Regions from separate parts of the Clostridium oceanicum genome, predicted to be linked through region 1. Evidence: predicted binding sites of a transcription regulator. Region 1 holds the regulator's gene; the other holds the start of a gene.
What was found. Region 1 encodes LexA, which represses DNA repair genes until DNA is damaged. Its sites were predicted from a motif close to CNAACANNTGTTNG; they were not measured.
Positions count from the first base shown of each region.

Region 2: recA (recombinase RecA) is a predicted target of LexA. The motif match lies at 9,050-9,063, and genes of this name have one in related genera.

Region 1 covers NZ_BAAACG010000010.1:5,109-17,584, reverse strand. The annotation lists gene ABDZ71_RS10705 (SDR family oxidoreductase) at 1-776, opposite strand, end outside; gene ABDZ71_RS10700 (alpha/beta-type small acid-soluble spore protein) at 1,069-1,266, shown strand; gene ABDZ71_RS10695 (alpha/beta-type small acid-soluble spore protein) at 1,409-1,606, shown strand; gene ABDZ71_RS10690 (HesB-like protein) at 1,705-2,034, opposite strand; gene ABDZ71_RS10685 (tyrosine recombinase XerC) at 2,869-3,855, shown strand; gene ABDZ71_RS10680 (hypothetical protein) at 4,011-4,514, opposite strand; gene lexA (transcriptional repressor LexA) at 4,699-5,301, shown strand; gene cloSI (clostripain) at 5,428-7,008, opposite strand; gene ABDZ71_RS10665 (methionine gamma-lyase family protein) at 7,680-8,963, opposite strand; gene hfq (RNA chaperone Hfq) at 9,200-9,442, opposite strand; gene miaA (tRNA (adenosine(37)-N6)-dimethylallyltransferase MiaA) at 9,524-10,486, opposite strand; gene mutL (DNA mismatch repair endonuclease MutL) at 10,504-12,476, opposite strand, start outside.
Region 2 covers NZ_BAAACG010000006.1:149,355-161,830, reverse strand. The annotation lists gene purB (adenylosuccinate lyase) at 1-923, opposite strand, end outside; gene ABDZ71_RS04150 (DUF378 domain-containing protein) at 1,247-1,465, shown strand; gene ABDZ71_RS04145 (HPr family phosphocarrier protein) at 1,497-1,754, opposite strand; gene ABDZ71_RS04140 (pyridoxal phosphate-dependent aminotransferase) at 1,877-3,070, opposite strand; gene ABDZ71_RS04135 (EamA family transporter) at 3,120-3,473, opposite strand; gene ABDZ71_RS04130 (hypothetical protein) at 3,470-4,747, opposite strand; gene ABDZ71_RS04125 (decaprenyl-phosphate phosphoribosyltransferase) at 4,770-5,636, opposite strand; gene ABDZ71_RS04120 (stage V sporulation protein S) at 5,803-6,063, opposite strand; gene rny (ribonuclease Y) at 6,212-7,750, opposite strand; gene recA (recombinase RecA) at 7,963-9,024, opposite strand; gene pgsA (CDP-diacylglycerol--glycerol-3-phosphate 3-phosphatidyltransferase) at 9,380-9,964, opposite strand; gene rimO (30S ribosomal protein S12 methylthiotransferase RimO) at 9,948-11,285, opposite strand; gene ABDZ71_RS04095 (FtsK/SpoIIIE family DNA translocase) at 11,432-12,476, opposite strand, start outside.

The DNA.
Region 1 (12,476 bases):
GATATTCTTAAGTCTCTAGGTTTGTCTTTGTATTTTTCAAAATCTTTTTTAATTAAACAGTCTAATCTATTTTCTAAACCTAATCCTTTTAAAACAAGGCAAGCACATTCATATCTATTTAAATTGTTTTCGCTGCCTATGTTATAAATACCATAAGGAATATCAAAGATTTTTTCAAAATTTTCGATTAATTCATATATGTATGTCATTCCTCTATATTCATTTACTGGTTCCTTTATGTCTTTTCCATTTAAAATAGAATTTATCATATTTGAAACTATATTAGCATTAACTTTACAATTTTTTTCAGGAAGTCCAAAGAGCCAAGTGAATCTTAAAATCCAAAGTTCATCTAATATGTTTTTTATTTTATTTTCTGCTTCTAGTTTTTGTTTTCCGTATTCAGTATTAGGTATAGGTTTTATATTTTCTGTATAAGGACCTTCTTCCATATTTCCGTTATACACTTGTTCTGAACTTAAAAAAATCATTTTACAATTTAAATCTTTGCAAGCTTTACCTACGTTTAAAGTTCCATTTACATTTATATCATAGGTAAAAGCAGGGTTTTCTTCACAAAAATTAGTATTAGCAATGCCAGCGGTATGGATGACATAATCCGGGGCGAATTCTTTTATAGCTTTATATGTTTTATCTTCATCTGTTATATCTAAATCTTTGTGGCTTAAAGCAAGTATGTTGTACTTATTTTCATAGAATTTAGTGAATCTTGAAGCGAAAAAACCATTGCCTCCAGTTAATAATATTTTTTTCATAAATATATTCCTCCTAAGTTAAAGATTCATAATTATTATATCATATACTATTAATCTAACTTTGAAATTAATAATAGTAACAATAGAAAAAATGATTTTTAATTTTAAAAAAATAAGATACATAGGAAAATGGGTGAATTAATATGGTTCAATTTTTTAAATTTAAAATCTTAGAAAAAATACCATTAATTTTCTGTAATATAAATCATAAAACTGCACAAAATGATAGTACAGACATAAAAGTAAAGACTTAAAAAACAAAATATAACCATATAAAAGGAGGTTGTTTAAAATGGCATATAATTCAAACAAATTAGTAGTACCAGAAGCAAGACAAGGATTAAACCAATTAAAAATGGAAACAGCTAATGAAGTAGGCATAAGTAACTATGACTCTGTAGATAAAGGAAACTTAACTTCAAGACAAAATGGTTATGTTGGCGGAAACATGGTTAAAAAAATGGTAGAATCTTACGAAAGAAATCTATAATTTTTAAAGAAACAGATGTAGCAAAATATTTCTAAAAAATATTTCAACTTATAGAATAAAAATCTCACTATTGGATAAACTTATAGTACAGAACAAAATACAAACTAAACTAAAGATAATTTATAAAAGGAGGTTGTTTAAAATGGCATATAATTCAAACAAATTAGTAGTACCAGAAGCAAGACAAGGATTAAATCAATTAAAAATGGAAACAGCTAATGAAGTAGGTATAAACAACTATGATTCTATGGATAAAGGAAACTTGACTTCAAGACAAAACGGTTATGTTGGCGGAAACATGGTTAAAAAAATGGTAGAATCTTACGAAAGAAATCTATAATATTAGCCAAAACATTTAACCTAAATTATATAAAATAAAAGAGTACCTAGATATTTAATATCAAATGTCTAGGTACTCTTTTCGATTCTATTTATAAACTAACTGCAACTAGAGCAGCTATCACAACCTGAACCTTCTGGTTGTATTTTAGGTTCTACTGAAAAACCATTTAATCCATTTTCTTCACTACATTTTAAAGTAAAACCGCCAAATTCTTCATAAAGGGATTTTTCAACTAAAAATACTAAATCCTTAATAGGAGACACTAAATCATTTTCTTTTTGTTCATCCAGAACGATATTAAATGAAGGACCTCCTCATCCACTTCCTTCTAAATAAACTCTTAAAATATTAGAATTTATATTATTAGAATCTAACATATTCTTAAATTCATTATAAGCTAAATCGCTCATTTTTATTGGTAGCATATTAAGTACCTCTTTCCTTTGTAAATTTATTATATAAACTATATTTATAATAGTATTATAAAATATAATTTTTTTCAATACATATTTAGTATATCTATAAATTTATTTTATAGTCATATTTTTTAGAATTAAATAAAAATTTAAAATGTTTTTTATGTTTAGAAAATAATAAGGATAGTTTTCAGTATTTAGATTTAATTTAGAATATTAAATCTATTTTTAATATTAAGTATACATAGTAGTTTACATAATATATATTGTGTAAACTACTATGTATATTATAAAATATTTTTTTATTAAAATTTAATTTTTACCTAAATTGTATATACCTTCTGTATTATATTTATAAAAAATATATTTTCACATTCGTAGAAAAGTAAGTTTTTGATAAAACTTTTTTTCATAAGAAACAAATAAATAGATGATAGATATTTTACATGTATATTGCATTTTTAAGAAAATGAATTAGTATTAATACTAAATTATATTATTTTTAATGAAGAATAATATGAAAATAGATTGAAATACAAATTCAAAAACTAATTGATAATATATTTCAATTGATATAAAAAGCTTGAATAGAATAGGTAAATATTTAAATCTTTAATACTACTAATATTATATACTTATAGTATTAGTAGTATTAAAGAAAAAGGATTTTGAAGTATTTTTCTTTTGAATTTTAACTTTAACAAGGTTGTATTAGTACTAATAATGAAATTTATAATAAAAAATATATAAATAAGCAGGAATTTACCCCTCTTTTATAGAATATTATATTCGTTAAATGTATATTTAGCGAAGTTGTAGCTATTTTTAGGAGGTTTTTTACAAATGAAGTACAATTTAAGTAAAATATATGATAATTCAACGCCTATGAGAATTAATGATTTTCTAAACTATTTAAGAACTATAAAAGGAAAATCCGAAAATACTATAGATGCTTATAAGTTAGATTTAATTATGTTTTTTAGGTTTTTGAAATTATACAAAGGGATGCTAAATGAGAATATTGAGTTTGAGGAAATAAAAATATCTGATATAACTGATGATATTATAAAAGAAGTAACACTATCTGATCTATATGCTTTTATATCTTTTGTTGAAAATTACAGACATAATGGCAGTTATGCTAGAGCTAGAAAAATAGCTACCCTAAAATCTTTTTTTAAGTTTTTATATGGAAAAGCTAAAATAATAAATGAAAACCCAGCATCAGAACTTGAAAGTCCTAAAATAAGTAAAAGAAATCCAGTTTATTTAACTTTAAATGAAAGCTTAAAATTGTTATCTTCTGTAGAAGGAAGATTTAAAGAAAGAGATTATTGCATATTAACTTTATTTTTAAATTGCGGTCTTAGACTTTCAGAGCTTTGTGGTATAAATATATCAAATATAAAAAATGACCTATTAACTGTTATTGGGAAAGGAAACAAAGAAAGAACTGTTTATTTAAATGATGCATGTATACAATCTATAGATTCATACTTAAATGTAAGAAAAGAAAATAAAGAAAAAATAGTAGATAAAGATGCACTTTTTTTAAGCAAAAACTATACTAGAATAAACAAAAGATCTGTAGAACTTATGGTGAAAAAATATGTAATAAAAGCAGGCCTTGATAAAGATAAATATTCACCTCACAAGTTAAGACATACAGCAGCTACTTTAATGTATAAGTATGGAGGCGTAGATATAAGAAGTCTTCAAATGATATTAGGCCATGAAAATGTATCTACAACCCAAATATACACTCATGTAGATAGCGAAAAATTAAGAGAAGCTATAAAATCAAATCCATTAAATCAAAGCAAGTTTTAAAAAAATAAAAAATAGATTTATTTTTAAAGTTTAAGAGAGCTTTTACAAATTGAAATCCTTATAATGATTGTTATTTTATAGTTGTTATGTATATTTGGTTACACATCAATAAAAGAGGGCAAAGTAAAAAGATAATAACTAACTAGTTGTATTAGTTAGTTATTATCTTTATCATTTAGTTTTATAAACCCTGGAAATTGTTCCTTCCCTACTCTCTTTAGTCTATCATCATCTTCTAAAACTTCTTCTAGTCCATCTATATCATCAATAAATTCTATAGTTATGTCTTCCCTATTTTCTATTGAAGTATCCTCTAATGCTTTATAATCATCATTATAATCTTCTAATAAAGATTTTAGTTTTTCTTTAGAATCTATGTTATCTTTATTGTTTTTATCTTTAACAAATTCATCTATTTCTTCCCAATTTTTATATTCTGATTGAATTTCTTCTACTGATTTTTCAAATTCATCTTTATTTATAAATTTTTTATCTTCATTAACGTCAGTTATTTTTATAGCTTTAGTATCATACCCTTCTTTTTCTAGGCATTTACCACAGTTATCACATTTTTTATTAGAGTCTAAATCACATACATCACATTCTCCACAGTTGTCACAGACTTTTTTTTCATTAAATATACAATATTTTATTTCCATTTAAAAACCTCTTTTCCATTTTGCATTTAATATTTTAAAGCAACTATAATTATAACAGATAAAGTCTAGTTATTCTATTAAATCATATATTTTCATATTTCTCTATAAGAAAAGAACATAAGTTTGATGAAATTTGAATTTTGTGGTATAATTTAAATTAATAAATATTAAGAGAGGTGTAATTATGGCCAGGACCAGTAATAAACCAGAAGAAATTTATAACTTCATAAAACTTCAAATAAAAGAAAAAGGCTATCCTCCTTCTGTGAGAGAAATTTGCAAAGCAGTAGGTTTAAGTTCCACCTCTACAGTACATAGCCATCTGAAAAAATTAGAAAAAAGAGGCTTGATAAAAAGAGATAAAACTAAAACTAGGGCTATTGAAATTTCAGAAAATATCACTAAAAAAGAAATTGTAAATATTCCTATTATAGGAACTATAACTGCAGGAGCTCCAATTTTAGCTATAGAAAATATTGAAGATATATTTCCACTCCCAATAGAATATGTAAAAAGTACTAATGAACTTTTCATGTTAAAAGTATCTGGAAAAAGTATGATTGATGTTGGAATAATGGATGAAGATTTAGCTATAATTGAAAAATCTAATACTTGTGAAAATGGTGATATAGTTGTAGCTCTTATAGAGAATGAAGCTACTTTAAAAAGATTTTTTAAAGAAAAAGATCATATACGACTTCAACCTGAAAATAAAACAATGAAACCTATAATAGTAGATACATGTAAAGTTCTAGGAAAATTAGTTGGATTATATAGAAAGTATTAGTTGTTATTATAGACAAAAACGGATGGTTTTAAACCATCCGTTAGTTTTTTATATTTATAATTTCATATTTTTATAGTTATAATCACTAATTTTATTATTCATAAATAAAGAATTTAAATCTTTAAATTACCATTGATAATGGTTAACTCCGCCTTTTGAATCGTTACTACTATCAAACCAAGAATCTAAAAGTTCAAACCAGTTACCAACTTTATTAACTCTAGAATCTTCACCATCTTTACACCATCTTAATTTTCCGTAAGGTTCTAATCCTTCTTTAACTGTATCTATTGAATTATACCAAGTGTGCAATTTACGATAAGAAATTGTTTTATATCCTGACCACCAATCACCATATTTATATTCTCCATCTCCATCTGGCAAGAATATACTTAATCCGTTTTTACCTTCTTTAAATGATTGGTATGAATTTTCAAAAGAATAAACTACCATTTGGTCTATTTTATTCATACAATTTGAAGCTAAAGTTCTAGTTTCCTCACTAAAATTACTACTTTGATTTATTTTTTCACATAAATCATATATATCAAAGTATGGATAAGAAGCCCAATAATCTGCTTGACTTTCATCAAAATAATGCATTACTTTAACACTCTTTGTTTTACTTCCCCTTAAGTCTTCTATTTGTGCTTTTTTATTTTCTTTACTCAAGTTAATAGCTAATTTATCTATAGATTCTTTTACTGAGTTAATCTTAGTTGAATCATAAAAGCTTAATTGTTGGTCATAACCATATCTATCACCTTTTGTACAATCTCTCTGTTCTTCTACAAAGATTGCTCCAAGCTCTTCGTTAGTAATAGTTGAAGGATCAAAACTTTTCTCTTTTCCGCCTAATGTTAAATCACTTTCATTGGTAACTTCTCCACCCTTTTTTATTCTATTGAAAATAGTATCATATTGAAAACCATCACCCCAAACTGATGGAGCAGAACCTATTATACTATCAGCTGAAAATCCACCATTACCTGGTTTATATTGATATGCTACTTCTGCAGTACCCATAAAGCATGCATCAAAAGCAAGAACATCAACAGATTGAGAAGAATTTAAATGATCTGAAATTTCTGGCATATAAAGACAATCTTCATCATTGCTATAATCCCAACAAATTGCCTTTTTTAATTTAGGATTTTGTTTTAATTTTTCTTTTGCTCCTCCACCATGATTAGACATTACAAGAACATATTTATCAGCTTTATAATTAGCTTTACAATAGTTAATGAACTTTTTAAGAACATCAGGATTCCCCATATTGGCTTCGTAGTTGCTATTCTTAGTTATTTCAGGAAATTCATTTCCTCCATCTAATCTTTCTGTTTTATTATGCTCTATCTTATATAGTCTTGTATCTGTAAAATTTTCTCCTAAAGTTGTTTTTTGATTAGTATATCCTGGTGTTCTATCTACAAGTGTTATTAAATTCAAATTAGGATTATTATGGTACCCTTTTTTCATTTCATCAATATCTGATAATAAATGAGGCTCTAAGTTGTTGTCAGCATCACAATAATACATAATTGTTACTTTTTGACCACTGTCTTTAGCTTTTTGTACTTCTTCTTGAACAGTTGAATTGTTTGGATTTGAGTTATCCGTTGTTTTAGCATAAACAGGCTTTGCTCCAAGTAAAGAAAATGTGAATAAAGCAGATGCTAGGATAACTGATAATTTGTTTTTTAACATTAAACATACCTCCAACTTGATATTAAAATTTAATTATGCAAAATATTATAAGTATGTAAAATAATATTTGAAAACGTTTAATGAAATTGATAAACACACTCAATATGTATGATATGTATATATGTACAATATGTTTACAAATGATTAATAATTTATGAATTATGTAATTATTAATGGCAAACTTTATAATTTATCATCAATATAAATAATCTATTAAATAGATTGAAAATCTAAAATTTTTCTGTAAATAGAAATTATTAAACGTTTACTTAAACTTTATTCTTGTTACTAATCTATTATTAACATATTATAAATATTACTTAGATTTTTGAATATGTTGATTTTAAAAGATTATATTTTCAGTTGTATTTCTTCCATTTAACTTTTAATCTATAATAATATATATAAAGAATATTCTTTATTTTTAAATACAATAAAAAACAAGTCATTATTTAATACAGATATAAACTTAAATAGTAAAGATACTATAATAACATTAAGTACTTGTGCCTATGACTTTGATGATGCAAGGCTTGTAATTCATGCAAAATTAGTTAAATAGTTATTATAAAGATATAATTAAAATAATATTTAATAATAAGAGGGATATAAAGCTCACAATTATAAGCTTTATATCCCTCTTATTATATTTGTAAAAATCAAATTTTAATTTACTCTGCTAATATTTTAGAAAGAGAAATTAATATACCTATCTTAGCATGGTCAAAAGTAAGTCCACCTTGAAGGTATCCTATGTATGGTTCTCTTATTGGTGCATCTGCAGACAATTCTATGGAAGATCCTTGTATAAAGGCTCCTGCTGCCATAATAACTTGATCATCATATCCTGGCATATCCCATGGCTCACAAGTTACAAATGAATCTATTGGAGAGCCTGCTTGTATTCCTTGGCAGAATTTTATTAATTTATCTTTATCATTAAACTTTATAGCTTGAATTATATCGCTTCTTTCATCATCATATTTAGGCAATACTTCAAAACCTGCAAGTTCCATTATTCTAGAACAAAATACTGCACCTTTTAATGCTTCAATTGCTATATGTGGAGCTAAAAATAATCCTTGATACATAGATCTCATAACACCAAATGTAGATCCACACTCTCCACCTATTCCAGGAACAGTAAGTCTGTAAGATGCTTGTTCAACATAATCTTTTTTACCTACTACATATCCACCGGTTGGAGATATTCCTCCACCTATATTTTTAATTAAAGAACCAGCAAGTAAATCCGCTCCTACATCTGTAGGTTCTATAGTATCTATAAATTCACCATAACAGTTATCTATGAAACAAATAATTGATGGGTCTACTCCTTTTATAACTTCAACTAATTTTTTTATAGAAGATATTTTAAGTGCTTTTCTGTAACCATAACCTGTAGATCTTTGAACATGAACTAATTTTATAGTCTTGTCTTCCTTTAAAGTAGTTTCTATCTTTTCAAAATCTAATACACCATCTTCTTTAAAATCTAATTGTTTATATTTTATTCCAAACTCTTTTAAAGATCCTTTTCCATTTCCAGCTATTCCTATCACACCATGTAGAGTATCATAGGGAGATCCACACACTGAAAGCATAGTATCCCCAGGTCTTAAGTTTCCATAAAGACAAGATGCTATTGCGTGAGTTCCATTTACAAAATGAGGTCTAACTAAAGCACTTTCAGCATGAAATATTCTAGCATAAACTCGTTCTAAAGAATCACGGCCTATATCATCATATCCATATCCACTTGAATTAGTAAAATGTGAATCACTTATTCTTTCCTCTTGAAATGCATCTAATACTTTTATTTGATTATATTCTCTTATAGCATCATATTTATCAAATTGACCTTTAACATCTTCCATGGCCTTATTATAAAGTTTAATTGTTTTATCATTTATTCCATATATTTTTTTCAAACTTTCTTCTGTTATTTTTAGCATTTTATATTGTGCTCCTCCTTAAGTTTATGTATATAAGCTATCAGTTAATTTATTATTAACTATAAGTTTTTTATAGAAAATTTATATTAATATAACATGTTTTAAAATTATAGAATTAGTTCAACTAATTATCATTAAATTAAAGAAATTCAACTTAAATTATTATTTGTTATCTATTAATTGCTATTTATGTTTTATATTAACGCATAAAAAAGAATAGGTATAAACCTATCCTTTTATCTGTCTGAATCAGGATTTGCTGTAAATAATAAAGGTTTAGATGGAGTTATAGTAGATATTGCATGTTTATATATCATCATTTGTTTTCCATCACAATCTAGTATCACTGTAAAGTTGTCAAAGCCTTTTACGAATCCTTTTAATTGAAATCCGTTAGTTAAATATATAATAACTGAAGTTCTATTCTTTCTTGCTCCATTGAGAAATATATCTTGTAAATTATTAACTACTTTACTCATTATTTTACCTCCTCTATTACATTTTACAAAGTAGAATAAAAATAAAATTACTTCATTATACTATTATTCTATATGTGATTATTAAAACCCTTTATTTTTATCTATATCTCTTTTGTTTTTTATAGTATTTATAATGTATTCTACTATATCATCTTCATTTTTGTATTCATCTTTATTTATCCAAATAGCTCTTTTGTCTTTTCTAAACCAAGTCAATTGACGTTTAGCATAATTTCTACTTCCTTTTTTTATAAGATATATAGCTTCCTCTAAAGAAATTTTACCATTTAAATAATATAGTATTTCTTTATATCCAATACCTTTCATAGATTGCATTTCTTCTGTATATCCCATGTCTTTTAGTTTCTTAACTTCTTCTATAAGTCCATTATTTATCATTATATCCACTCTTTTGTTTATTCTTTCATACAAAACTTCTCTATCCATATTTAAAACAAAATAGTATATATTATAAGGGATATCATAAAGTATTTTTTCATTTTCTTTTTTATATTCACTTATAGTTTTCCCTGTGATTTTATAAACTTCTAAAGCTCTAACCACTCTTTTTAAATCATTTGGATACAACTTCTCATAAGACTCTGAATCAATTTCTTTTAAAAGACCATGAACATATTCTTTACCCTTTTGTGAAGCTAAATCACAAAGATATTGTCTATATTCTTCATCTTTATCTGCATCTGTAAATTCATAATTATATATCAAAGAATTTATATAAAGCCCAGTTCCTCCTACTATCATAGGAAGCTTCTCTCTATAGGCTATATCATCTATTACTTTTTCTGATAACTCTTTGAATTTGGCTACGTTAAAACTTTCTTCAGGATTTACTACATCAATAAGATGATGAGGTATTCCTTGCATTTCGTCTTTTGTTATTTTAGCAGAACCTATGTCCATATATTTATATATCTGCATAGAATCTGATGATATGATTTCTCCATTTAATTTTTTAGCAAGTTTTATGGATATATCTGTTTTTCCTACAGCTGTAGGGCCTGATATTATAAGTAATTCTTTCAAGTCTTCTTCCTCCCTCATTACTGTATTCTTTTAAACTTTTTTTCTAGCTCATTTAAAGTAATTTTAATTAAAGTTGGTCTACCATGAGGACATGTAAAAGGGTTATCACTATTTGTCATATCTCTAATTAGTCTTTTGATTTCTTCAATAGATAAACTATCATGAGCCTTAACTGCAGATTTGCAAGCAAGTGTTGCTATAGACATATATTTAACTTCAGTTTTCTTTCCAGAGCCCATAGATTTCAAGTTATCTAATATTTCTAAAAATAGTTTTTCTACACTAGGTTTTCCAAGTATCATAGGAACTTGCCTTATACTTATAGTATTTTCTCCAAAACCTTCTATTAAAAACCCTGTATCTTTAAATATATTCTCGTTTTTTAAATATATGTCATAGTCTTCTTCAGAAAGTTCTAATACATCTGGAGTTAATAAAAGTTGAGATACTATGGCTGCCTCATTTATTTCTTTCATAAATTTTTCAAATAATACTTTTTCATGAGCTGCATGTTGATCTATTATATATAAATCATCATCTTTTTCTATTAATATATAAGTATTTTTAAATTGTCCAATTATTTTTATAGAGCTATCTTCTAATTGTCTTTCAACTTCATTTTCTTTATTTGTATTATCTAAAGTAGTATATTGGGTAATTTCTTCACCAGCATTTTTATAATCTAAATTTTTTTCCGGAGTATTATAATTAATAGTATTATTTAAATCATTCTTTGAATTATTTTCATTTTTAGAATTATAATGATTTTTATCTTCTTTTGCAGTACAATGATAGTCTTTGTATGCATTTCCTTTATTATGCATTAAATTTACAAATTCTTCTTTAAGTTCATATTGATTCTTTTCATCATTTTTATCAGAAGTAAAATTGTTTAAGTCCACAGGAAATTTTACTTTATAAGTATTATCATCTTTATAAATTTGATTAGAACTATCTACATTTTTATTTAATGAATTTAAATTATTTTCTCTTTGGCTCATATTAATTTGCTCTAAAGAATTTTCTTTTTCTTTTTTTAAAGTATTTAAATCTAAAATTTCTTCTTTTTTAAATAACTCATCAAAGTTATCTTTTAAGCTATTTTTCAAAGCTTCATGTACAGTATCAAATACTAATTTAAAAATAAATCTTTCATTTCTAAATTTTATTTCTGATTTAGTTGGGTGAACATTTATATCTATATACTCTGGAAATATATCAATAAACAATATGAAAAAAGGGTAGTTATTAACTGTTAAAAAAGATTTAAAGGCACTTTCAACTGCTGCACCTATAATCTTACTTTTTACATATCTTTTATTTATAAAAACACTTTGTTTACTTCTACTTTTTTTACTTATATCTGAATTACCTACATATCCATATATAGATGCTATATCTGTATGATCTTCAAAGTTTATTATGTTTTCGTAAACTGTTTTTCCATATACACATCTTATAGTATCTTTTAATTTACTTGTTCCATAGCTTCTTATAGTTTGCTTTCCATTGTTTATAAAGGTAAATGCTATATCACTGTGAGATAAAACTAGTCTGTTTACAATATCTTTTATATATGTAGAATCACTTTTAAAAGATTTTAAAAACTTAAGTCTAGCAGGTACATTAAAAAATAAATCTTTAACCTCTATGGTAGTACCTACATTACATCCAGCTTCTTTTGAATACTCTAATGTTCCACCATTTATAGAAATTTCTTTTCCAAAATCTTTTTCTTCTACTCTTGTTGTAAGTTTAACTTTTGCTACAGAAGAAATACTAGCTAGAGCTTCTCCTCTAAAACCCATTGTGCTTATTTTATATACATCATCAATTCCTTTTATCTTACTAGTAGCATGGGGCATAAAAGCTTTTTCTACATCATCTGGATGTATACCTTGACCATCATCAATTATCTTTATACTTTTTTGGCCTCCATCAATTATTTCTATACTTATATTTTTAGCACCTGCATCTATACTATTTTCTA
Region 2 (12,476 bases), on a different contig from region 1:
GCATCTACTATAACATATCTTGATAGTGCTCCCATTCTTTCAGATCTCATTGGATTTCTCTTATATGCCATAGCCGAAGATCCTATTTGATTTTTACCAAAAGGTTCTTCTACTTCTTTCATATTTTGAAGTAATCTTAAATCATTACTGAATTTATAAGCACTTTGAGCTATTTCAGATAACATATTTAAAACTACAGAATCAACTTTTCTTGTATAAGTTTGACCTGTAACCATAAATTCTTTTGAGAATCCTAATTTTTCAGTTACTTTTTTATCTAATTCTTTTACTTTTTCTTCATCTCCATCAAATAGTTCCATAAAACTTGCTTGGGTTCCTGTAGTTCCTTTTACTCCTCTAAATCTTAAAGTACTATCTATTGTAAAATCTAATTTTTCAATATCCATTACTAAATCTTGAATCCATAATGTAGCTCTTTTACCTACTGTAGTAAGCTGAGCTGGTTGAAGATGAGTAAATCCTAATGTAGGAATTTCTTTATATTTTAAAGCAAAGTTACTTAATAAATTTATAACATTTACTAATTTCTTTTTAACTAAAAGTAGTGCTTCTTTCATTATGATTAAATCTGTGTTATCTCCTACATAGCAGCTAGTAGCTCCTAAATGTATAATTCCTTTAGCACTTGGACATTGAACTCCATAAGCATATACATGGCTCATAACATCATGTCTTACTACTTTTTCTCTTTCTTCTGCTACTTCATAATTTATATTTTCAATATTATCTTTTAATTCTTTTAATTGCTCATCTGTAATATTTAGTCCTAATTCTTTTTCACTTTCAGCTAAAGCTACCCATAGCTTTCTCCAAGTTTTAAATTTCATCTCTTCTGAAAATAAATAACTCATTTCTTTAGATGCATATCTTTTATTTAAAGGACTGTTATATGTATTTCTCATTTTATTCTATCCCTCCGTGCGTATATTATATATATATAATTATTTTTCATTCACATTATAACATATATTTTTTATTTTTAAAAACATTATATTCGTATAATGTTAGAATTCCATTCTATATGTATTAAAAATTAAATGCAATTATATTTAATTTTATTTTTTTCTAATATTTAATTTATTAATTTTAAGAAAATATCCCCATCTTATTTAACTTATGATTTATTTTTATAAGAATTAAGTTTAAAAATTTATAGTTCTATTTCTTATCATAACTAATATACTTTAGTAAGATATAAATTACATCCTTAAAGGAGGATACATATATGTATAAATTAAGTTTAATAGACAAACTATCATTTATATTAGTTATAATAGGAGCCTTAAATTGGGGACTTATAGGATTATTTAATTTTAATTTAATCGGAGCTATTTTTGGAGAACCTGCCAACTTCATAGGAAGAATAATTTACATTTTAGTAGGAGTTGCTGGTATTTATCTAATTTATTTTTGGTTAAGCACTAAAAGAAAAGCTTATAAATAAAAGGCCCTCTTAGAGCCTTTTATTTTTTATATTATTCTAATGTATTTATTAGTTTAGCTAATTCTTCTACTGCTAGAGTTTCGTCATCTCCAGAAGCTACAAGTTTTATATTAGCGCCTTTCACTACTCCTAAAGAAAGAACTCCTATAAGACTTTTGATATTAGCTTTTTTACCATTAAATTCGATTGATAAATCTGATTTAAATGATGATGCTTTTTTTACTAGTAAAGTTGCTGGTCTAGCATGTAAGCCAGTTGAAGCATTTACTACTAATTCTCTTTCTACCATTTTGTTCTCCACCTCTTTTTATGAATTTGTTTAATAGCACACATTTATAATTATACCATTAATTCTACAGTTTTCAACACATTTAATTACTAAAATGTAAAATTAATGTAAAACTAATAAAATTATTGTGCTTTTCCTACAAAATCAGCTATTCTATTTAAACCTTTTTCTATATTTTCCATAGATGTAGCATATGATAGTCTAATAAATTCATCTGATCCAAAAGCTATTCCTGGTATTACAGCTACATTTTCTTCTTCTAAAAGTATTTTAGAAAAACTCATTGAATCCTTTATAGTTTGCCCACAAACTGATTTATTTATAAGCTTTGAAATATTAACCATTACGTAAAAAGCACCCTTTGGCTTAACACAGCTAATGTTTTCAGTAGCGTTAATTTTATCTACCATATAGTCTCTTCTTTTAGAAAATTCTTTTACCATAGCATTTAATGCAGTTTTATCTCCATTTAAAGCTTCAACAGATGCATATTGTGCTATAGAATTTGGATTTGAAGTTGTATGGCTTTGAATGCTGCTCATAACTTTTATTATATCTTCTGGTCCTGCTGCATATCCTATTCTCCAACCAGTCATAGAATAAGCTTTTGACATACCATTTATTACAACAGTTCTATTATAAGCATCTTCTGATAAAGAAGCTATACTTACATGTTTTTCATCACCATATACAAGTTTTTCATATATTTCATCTGAAATTATTATAAGATCATGTTTTTTAGCAAATTCAGCTATTTCTTTTAATTCTTCCTCAGTATATAAAGTACCTGTAGGATTATTTGGACTGTTTAATAAAAGTCCTTTAGTTTTTGAAGTTAATGCTTTTTCTAAATCACTAACAGTAAATTTAAATCCTTTTTCTTCTTTTGTTTCAATAAATACTGGAACACCTTCATATAACTTCATAAGTTCTGGATAACTTACCCAATAAGGTGATCCTAATATAATTTCATCTCCTGGATTTAATATAGTTTCAAATACGTTAGATAAACACTGTTTTGCTCCTGTGCTTACAATTATTTGACTGTTTTTGTAAGTAAGATTGTTATCTTCTTTAAGTTTATTTGCTATAGCTTTTTTAAGATCATCTATTCCAGATGCTGAAGTATATTTTGTAAATCCTTCTTCTATAGCTTTTATAGCTGCGTTTTTAATGTTTGAAGGTGTATCAAAATCTGGCTCTCCTGCTCCAAATCCTACTACATCTAATCCTTCTGCTTTCATTTTTTTAGCTTTTGCAGTTATTGCTAATGTTAAAGATGGTTCAATCTTAGTAGCTTTTTTAGATAAATTCATTACTTTGCCTCCCTTTATTAAACCTATATATTAAATTAAATATAAAACACTAACTTCTTGCTATTAATATTACTCCTGTTATTATAAAAACAACTCCTAAAACTCTTATAAAAGTTATATTTTCTTTAAAAACAAAATAAGAGAATATCATAACTAAAACATAGCCTAAACTAACCATAGGATATGCATAACTAAGTTCAACTTTACTAAGTACTTTTATCCATAAAAGAAAGCTTAGTCCATAAGTTATTATTCCAGCCATTACCGGTACGTTTTTCAAAATTTGAATTATACTACTTATTGCTCCTGTAGCAAAATTTAAATCTAAATTTCCTGCTCCGTATTTTACAAGTATTTGTCCTAAAGAACTTAAGAAAACCGATGCTAATATTAAATATATCATTTTATAAACTCCTTAAATAGTAATACTAAATATTTTACTATATAAAACCAAAAATATATAATTATAAATATTAAAGGAAAGGCATATCTAGCTTGTCCTTCTGTTACAAAATATATTGTTGTAAACATGTAAAATATTACTGTAATATATAAATTAAATTTATTTAAAGTTTCTGTTTGTCTTTTTATGATTTTATACAGTATAAATATGCTATAAAGTAATATATATATTATAGCTGGTATAAAAAATATATTTTTAAGAATAGTAGATTTTACTACCATTTTAAATTTAGTTTGACTACTTAAACCAGATCCATAGGTACTATATCCTATATCGTCACCTAAAAAATATGTATTAACAAGTCTTTTTGTACCTAATACTAAAAATTCCTTTGGATGAGCTTTTATCCACTTATTAGCTTCTTTTTTTAACATATGATTTTTTTCAGTCATATTAGCTTTTTTATATTCTTCCTTTTTAACTAAAGAATCTTTAACATCTGCAGCTGCCATCCATCTTCCAAAAGTATTCTCAGAATTATTATTTATGTATAATACTATACCATCATTATTTGATACATATGTATATTGTCCCATCATTTTTGTATTTCTATAAATCCAAGGAGCTATACATATAGCTGAAACTACAAATATAGTTAAACTGCATTTTAAAGAATGTAAAAACTTTTTTTCTTTTAAAAGTTCAACTAAAAATACTGCAAAGGCAAAGACCATAAAAAATGGTTTTATTATAGTTATTACACCAGTTAATACTCCTAGTAATATATATTTATATTTAAAATTACCAAAATAAACATTAGTAACTAATAAAAGCATTGTAGTAAATAATATTTCTGTTCCAAGTACACTAGTATAAAATATATTGTTAGGGAAAAATGCAAAAATAGTAAAAACTATCTTCATACGTTTCTCATCTATATCTAATTTTTTTAATAATCTATAAAAAATAAAATTATTTAAAAAAGCAAGAACTATATTAAATATTTTAGCCTTTAATACACTTGCTCCAAATAGTTTAAATATTCCTCCAAGTATTATACAATAACCTACAGATGTATAGGTATTTCCCCAGGAACCACCATTTGCTATTTGAACTGATAAATTATAATAATACTGAAAATCTGAAAATGGCTTTGTATTTATAAAACTTACCCATAAAATACAAAATAAAAGTGATATTATCATAATAATTTTATAATAAATAGTACTATTACTATTTTTTTTATTACTCATTACTTCTAAACTTCCATACATAGTATTTATATATACCCCTCTCCTAAAGCTTCATGTATATTATAACACCAATTGACAAAACCCATAGTATTATATCTACTAAAAAAGGGATGTCCTTTTGAAATACGTCTTCTGGCTTGCCACCAATGTTATTTTTAGTCATTAAATATTGATATCTAAATATACCATATAATACAAAAGGAATAGTATACATCATACTTCTACTTTGTACAGAACTAAAAGTATATAAACAATAAGATATTAATATAGATGGCGTTACAATAGTAAGCATATTATCTAATAATTCTATAGAATAATCTTCTAAAATCTTTCTGTGGGATCCTCTCTTGTCTTTTAATGTTATAATTTCGCTTTTTCTTTTATTTAATGCTAAAAATAAAGACAACAATATAGTACACAAAAATAACCAAGGAGATACTCTAACCCCTGTAGCTATACTTCCACTTTCAACTCTAAGTACAAATCCTAATGTTATAAGCATAACATCTAATATAACTACGTTTTTAAGCTTAAAACAATACATTATATTAGTTATTATGTAAGTCATATATATAAGCATTATTCTATAACTAACAAACTTATAAGATGTAAACATTACAACAAGAAATATAACTATATCTAAAATTATAGCAGTATTTTTAGATACTTTTCCACTTGGAAGTGGTCTTTTTCTTTTCTCTGGATGCTTTTGATCCTTTTCTAAATCAACTATGTCATTTAATACGTATATAGTTGATGATGTTAAGCAAAATAATATAAATGTTACAATGTTAATTTTAAGTAGATTTAAATTTAATAGGTTTCCAGAAAATATTATAGCTGCAAACACAAAAAAATTCTTTATCCACTGTTTAGGCCTCATCAATTGAAGAATAGCCTTTATATTCATACACTCACTCCTCTTAAGTCTTCCTCATAATTATATATAATTCAGTGTAATTTTTTCCCTTTTATCTGACATCATATTTATACTATTATAATTTAACATATTTTTAACGCAAATTAAAGGACTTGAATTTAATTCAAGCCCTTTATATTTAAATATTATGTGAATTTTATCTAGGCTGTATTATAAGTTTTATAGCCGTTCTTTCTTCACCATCAATTTCTATATCAGTAAATGCTGGTATACATATTAAATCGATACCACTTGGAGCAACAAAGCCTCTAGCTATAGCAACAGCTTTTATAGCTTGGTTTATAGCACCTGCTCCTATTGCTTGTATTTCAGCAGCTCCTCTTTCTCTTAGTACCCCTGCTAAAGCTCCTGCCACTGAATTTGGACTTGATTTTGCTGAAACTTTTAATACTTCCATAAGTAAACCTCCTATATTAACTTTATTTTTGTTTATTGTCATATCTATTTAGTATATATATTCTACAAAAAATAGAAAATTCCTTTTAATTTTTGTAAATCTTAGTAAATTTTAAAATTAAAAGGAATTTATTTTTATTATTTTGTTTTTATTTTGCGTACTCTATGGCTCTAGTTTCACGAATTACATTTATCTTTATTTGTCCTGGATATTCTAATTCGCTTTCTATAGTTTTAACAACATTTCTAGCCATTTCTGTACATTCTGCATCATCTATTACTTCTGGTTTAACCATAATTCTAATTTCTCTTCCAGCTTGAATTGCATATGACTTTTCTACACCTTCACACTGATTTGCAATTTCTTCTAACTTTTCAAGCCTTTTTATATAGGCCTCTAAAGTTTCTCTTCTAGCACCTGGTCTTGCTGCTGATATAGCATCTGCAGCTTGAACAATCACTGCCTCTAGAGATTTAGGTTCTTCATCACCATGATGGGCTGCTATAGCATTTACAACTGTTTGTGATTCTCTGTACTTTTTAGCCATTTCAGCTCCTATTATAGCATGTGGACCTTCTATTTCATGATCTACAGCTTTACCTATATCATGAAGTAATCCAACTCTCTTAGCAAGTGTTGGTTCCATGCCAAGTTCTGAAGCTATAAGTCCTGATAGGTAAGCTACTTCTATGGAATGTTTTAAAACATTTTGACCATAACTAGTTCTATATTTAAGTCTTCCAAGTAATCTAATTAATTCCATGTGAAGACCGTGTATACCAGTTTCAAAGGTAGCTTGTTCTCCCTCTTCTTTTATATCACTTTCTACTTCTTTCTTAGCTTTTTCAACCATCTCTTCTATTCTTGCTGGATGAATTCTTCCATCTACTATTAATTTTTCTAAAGCAATTCTGGCAACTTCTCTCCTTATAGGATCAAAACCAGATAAAACGACTGCTTCTGGTGTATCATCTATTATTAAATCAACCCCAGTAAGTGTTTCTAATGTTCTGATATTTCTTCCTTCTCTACCTATAATTCTTCCCTTCATTTCATCGTTAGGAAGATTAACTACGTGTACTGTAGTTTCTGCTACATGATCTGCTGCGCATCTTTGAACGGCGTATGTAATGATTTCTCTAGCCTTCTTTTCTGCCTCTTCTTTTGCTTTAGTTTCTATTTCTTTTACAAGCATTGCAGATTCATGTTTTATTTCTTTTCTAACCTCTTCTAATAATATTTCCTTTGCTTCTTCACTAGTTAGTGAAGAAATTCTTTCAAGTTCTGTTCTTTGTTTATCATAAAGCTCCTGGATACTGTTTTCTTTGTGTTCTATTTCGCCTTGTTTTTTGCTTAAGAAATCTTCTTTTTTCTCAAGAGCTTCACCCTTTTTATCTAAAGATTCTTCTTTTTGAATTACTCTTCTTTCAAGACGCTGAACCTCGTTACGTCTTTCTCTAACTTCTTTTTCTACTTCTGCTCTTAGTCTATGAGCTTCTTCTTTGGATTCTAATATAGCTTCTTTCTTCTTAGATTCAACATCTCTTTCAGCATCTTCTCTCAATCTGTGAGCTTCTTCAGCTGCTTTCGATAGTTTATCTTTAGCTTTTTTATCTACAACATACAAACCTATAATAAACAATATTATTATTATAACTACTGCAACTATTATATATATAGGACCCATTTAAAACACCTCCTTTGCTTTTTTGAGCTTTATATATTAAGTAACATGAAGCTTAGAAAAGGTGTCATACTATTCAATTGGACCATATATGCTAAACCAGATTTTGTCTTAATTTTATATTAAAACTTTTCCATTGTCAAGCTGATATCAACTAATATAGAAGATTAATATTTTTTTATTTTCTAAAGCAAAAATATATTTAATTAATAAATTTATTTTTTAGTAGTTTCAGTTTTTTTATTATTTTGTGAAGCTTCCTTTTCTTCTACATTTATAGGCAAATTATATTTTTTTCTGATATTATTTTCTATTTCTAATGACATTTTAGGATTTTCCTTTAAAAATTGTTTAGCATTTTCTCTTCCTTGCCCTAATCTTGTATCGTTATAAGAATACCATGACCCGCTTTTTTGAACTAATTCTTCTCTAACACCAACGTCTAATATATTTCCCTCTTTTGAAATTCCTTCGTTATACATAATATCAAATTCTGCTTTTTTAAATGGAGGAGCTACTTTATTTTTAGTTACTTTTACTCTTGTTCTATTTCCTAAAATAGCATCTCCTTGTTTTATAGAATCTATTCTTCTTACATCAAGTCTTACAGATGAATAAAACTTAAGTGCTCTACCACCGGGAGTTGTTTCAGGATTTCCAAACATAATACCTACTTTTTCTCTTAATTGGTTTATAAATACTGTTACACATTTTGTTTTATTTATAGAACCGGTTAATTTTCTTAATGCTTGAGACATAAGTCTTGCTTGAAGTCCTACATGAGAATCTCCCATTTCTCCTTCTATTTCTGCTCTTGGAACTAAAGCTGCTACTGAATCTATAACTATTATATCTATTGCACCAGATCTAACTAATGCTTCTGTTATTTCTAAAGCCTGTTCTCCAGTATCTGGTTGTGAAACTATTAAACTTTCAATATCAACCCCTAAATTTCTAGCATAGCCAGGATCTAAGGCATGTTCTGCATCTATAAAGGCTGCTGTGCCTCCTGCCTTTTGAGCTTCTGCTATCATATGTAGAGCTACTGTTGTTTTACCTGAAGATTCAGGTCCAAAAACTTCTACTATTCTTCCTCTTGGTACTCCCCCTATTCCAAGGGCTATATCAAGATCTAAACTTCCAGTAGATATTGATTCAACATTTAATATGCTTTCTTCTCCTAATTTCATTACTGAACCTTTACCAAATTGTTTTTCTATTTGTGACATTGCTGATTCTATTGCTTTTAATTTATCTGTATTTATATTATTTGCCATAAAATAACCTACCTCCTTAATTTTACGAACATCCGTTCTAATTAAAATTATATATTATTTTTAGAGTAAGGTCAAGAATAAAATCATAAATTTAAACTTTGTAGTAAATATATAATTTAACATTTTGCATATTAAAATAAATAATATATTAAAAATTCAAAGCTATTTTTTTAAACTTTCTCTTTAGTTTTCACTAGAAATCCCTCTATAAGTGTATTCTAAAGAAAAATCACTTTACAAAACAGCTAAAAACTATCTAGTTATTTATTTAAATATGCCTTAATAATAAATACAAATAAAAGCCCCTTCAAGGAACTTTTATTTTAATTATTGACAAGTAAATATATAACTAAACCTATTTATCATGTCTAATTACTTCTTTATTTTTAACAAAATAATCTACTCCAGATATTATAGTTATAATAGCTGCAAGAATCATCATAAAATCAGTGATTGTTTGTAAATTTTTATTTGTTACATCCATTATAAAATTTAATATAGATATATTGTTATGGTAATTTAAATTTACAAGGCCAAATATTATGGCTATTATTTGTATAACTGTTTTTAATTTTCCCCATTTACTCGCTGCTATAACTATACCTTCTGAAGAAGCTATAGTTCTAAGGCCTGTTACTGCAAATTCTCTAGCGATTATTATTATAGCAACTACTCCTGGTATTATTTGAAAATCTACTAAACAAATTAATGCTGCTGTAACTAAAAGCTTATCTGCTAAAGGATCCATAAACTTACCAAATTTAGTTACTTGGTTTCTACTTCTTGCTATGTACCCATCAAGTTTATCTGTTATAGAAGCAATTATAAATATAGCTGTAGCTATAACTGTACCATAGGGTATATCTTTAATTGTAATAAAAACAAGAAATATAGGAACTAAAAAAATTCTTAAAATTGTCAATTTATTTGCAAGATTCATCCTGAACAACTCCTATTAAATCATATTCTAAAGCATGAGTTATCATAACTTTAATTATATCACCAATTTTTATATCTTTATTACCTTTAAAAGATATATCTCCATCAATTTCTGGTGACATTTCAAAGCTTCTTCCATACCACATATTATCTTTAAATTCTTCTACTAATACATCATAGCATTTTCCTATTTTATCGCTATTTATATCTCTTGAAACCCCTTGTTGAAGTATCATTATTTCTTCTTCTCTTTTTTCTTTTACTTCTTCATCTATTTGATTTTCCATAATAGCTGCTGGTGTTCCTTCTTCTTTTGAATATTTAAAAACTCCAACTTTATCAAGTTTTGTATCTTTTATAAAATCTTTAAGTTCTTCAAAATCTTCCTTAGTTTCTCCTGGGAATCCTACAATTAAAGAAGTTCTTAAAGTTATACCTTCTATGTTTTCTCTAAGTTTTTCTATTATGTTTAATATTGCCTCTTTGTTAGTTTTTCTTCCCATTCTTTTTAATATATTATTACTTATATGCTGAATAGGAATATCTAAGTACTTACAGACTTTTTTGTTATCTGCCATTTCTTTTACAAGTTCATCTGTTATTTCTTCTGGATAACAATAAAGTATTCTTATCCACTCTACACCTTCTACTTTTGAAATATCTCTTAAAAGCTCTGGTAAAATTTTTTTACCATATAAATCTATTCCATACATAGTAGTGTCTTGAGCTATAAGTATTATTTCTTTTACTCCTTGAGATGCTAAATTTTCTACTTCTTTTAATATGTTTTCTTTCTTTCTACTTCTATATTTACCCCTTATTTTAGGGATAATACAGTATGTACAAAAATTATTACAACCTTCTGCTATCCTTACATAAGAAGAATAGGATGGAGTAGTTAAAATTCTTCTTCCTTCATTTATAACTTTATCACTATAATTATAATAAAAACTCTTATCTCCTTTTTTTATAAATCTTTTTATACTATCTAAAAGCTTATCATAATCATTAACTCCTAAAATTATATCTATCTCTGGTATAAGTTTTTCTATATCTTCTTTATACCTTTGAGTTAAACAACCGGTAGCTATTAAAACCTTGCAATTATAACTTTTTTTATATTCTGCCATCTCTAAAATAGTATTTATCGATTGTTGCTTTGATTCTTCAATGAACCCACAAGTGTTTACAATGACTACATCTGCTTCTTTAGGATCCTCTACTATAACTCCTTCTCCATTTAAATTACTAAGCATTATTTCTGAATCTATTCTATTCTTGTCACAACCTAAACTTATTAGTGCCACTTTAAACTTATTCACTTACTATTTGCCCTCCTAAAGTTATTTAAAATTAGTGCCTAAAAGCATAAAAATAAATTTATTATTTATTTTTACATGCCTAAAAACTATTTTAAAACTACTTTAATTATTTTACAAGTACTATAAAATATATTTATCTTTAATAATTAATTTTTATCAAAATACTTTCCATAAATAGGGTCATTTTCATCTATAACAACCTGTCTTGCTTTATTACCTTCCCTTTGAGATATTATCCCTCTATCTTCCATCTGTTCTATAATTCTAGCTGCCCTATTATATCCTACTTTTAATCTTCTTTGTATAAAGGAAGCTGAAATTTTACCTTGGTTAACTGTTATTTTTATAGCCTCTCCTAAAAGTTCATCTTCTTCTCCATTAGATACATTAGTTGCTGTATCTATTTTATCTATTATTTCTTCTCTATAGTCTGCTTCTCCTTGACTTTTCTTTATATTTTCAACAACTTTTTCTACTTCACTTTCAGAAATAAAAGCTCCTTGTATTCTAGTAGGTTTTGAATCTCCTGATGGGAAAAATAACATATCTCCTTTTCCTAAAAGCTTTTCTGCACCAGACATATCTAGTATTGTTCTAGAATCTATAGAACTTGATACTGCAAAGGATATTCTAGAAGGTATATTTGCCTTTATCATACCAGTTATTACATCTACTGATGGCCTTTGAGTTGCAATTACAAGATGCATTCCTGCCGCTCTAGCCTTTTGTGCAAGTCTTGCTATATAATTTTCCACATCACTTGCTGATACCATCATAAGATCTGCAAGTTCGTCTATTATAATAACCACATATGGAAGTTTATTATCTATTTTACCTTTTTCATATAATTTATTATAGCTTTCTATACTTCTAACATTGTTTTGAGCAAAAAGTTCGTATCTTTTATCCATTTCATTTACAGCCCAATTTAAAGCTCCTGCTGCCTTCTTAGGGTCAGTAACAACGGGTATTAAAAGATGAGGTATTCCGTTATATATACTAAGTTCTACTACCTTAGGATCGATCATAAGAAGTTTTACGTTCTCTGGTGAATATTTATATAAAATACTAAGTATAAGTGAATTTATACATACACTTTTACCAGAACCTGTAGCTCCTGCAATTAAAAGATGGGGAGCTCCTGCAATATCTGCCACTGCACAATTTCCACTTATATCTTTTCCAAGAGCA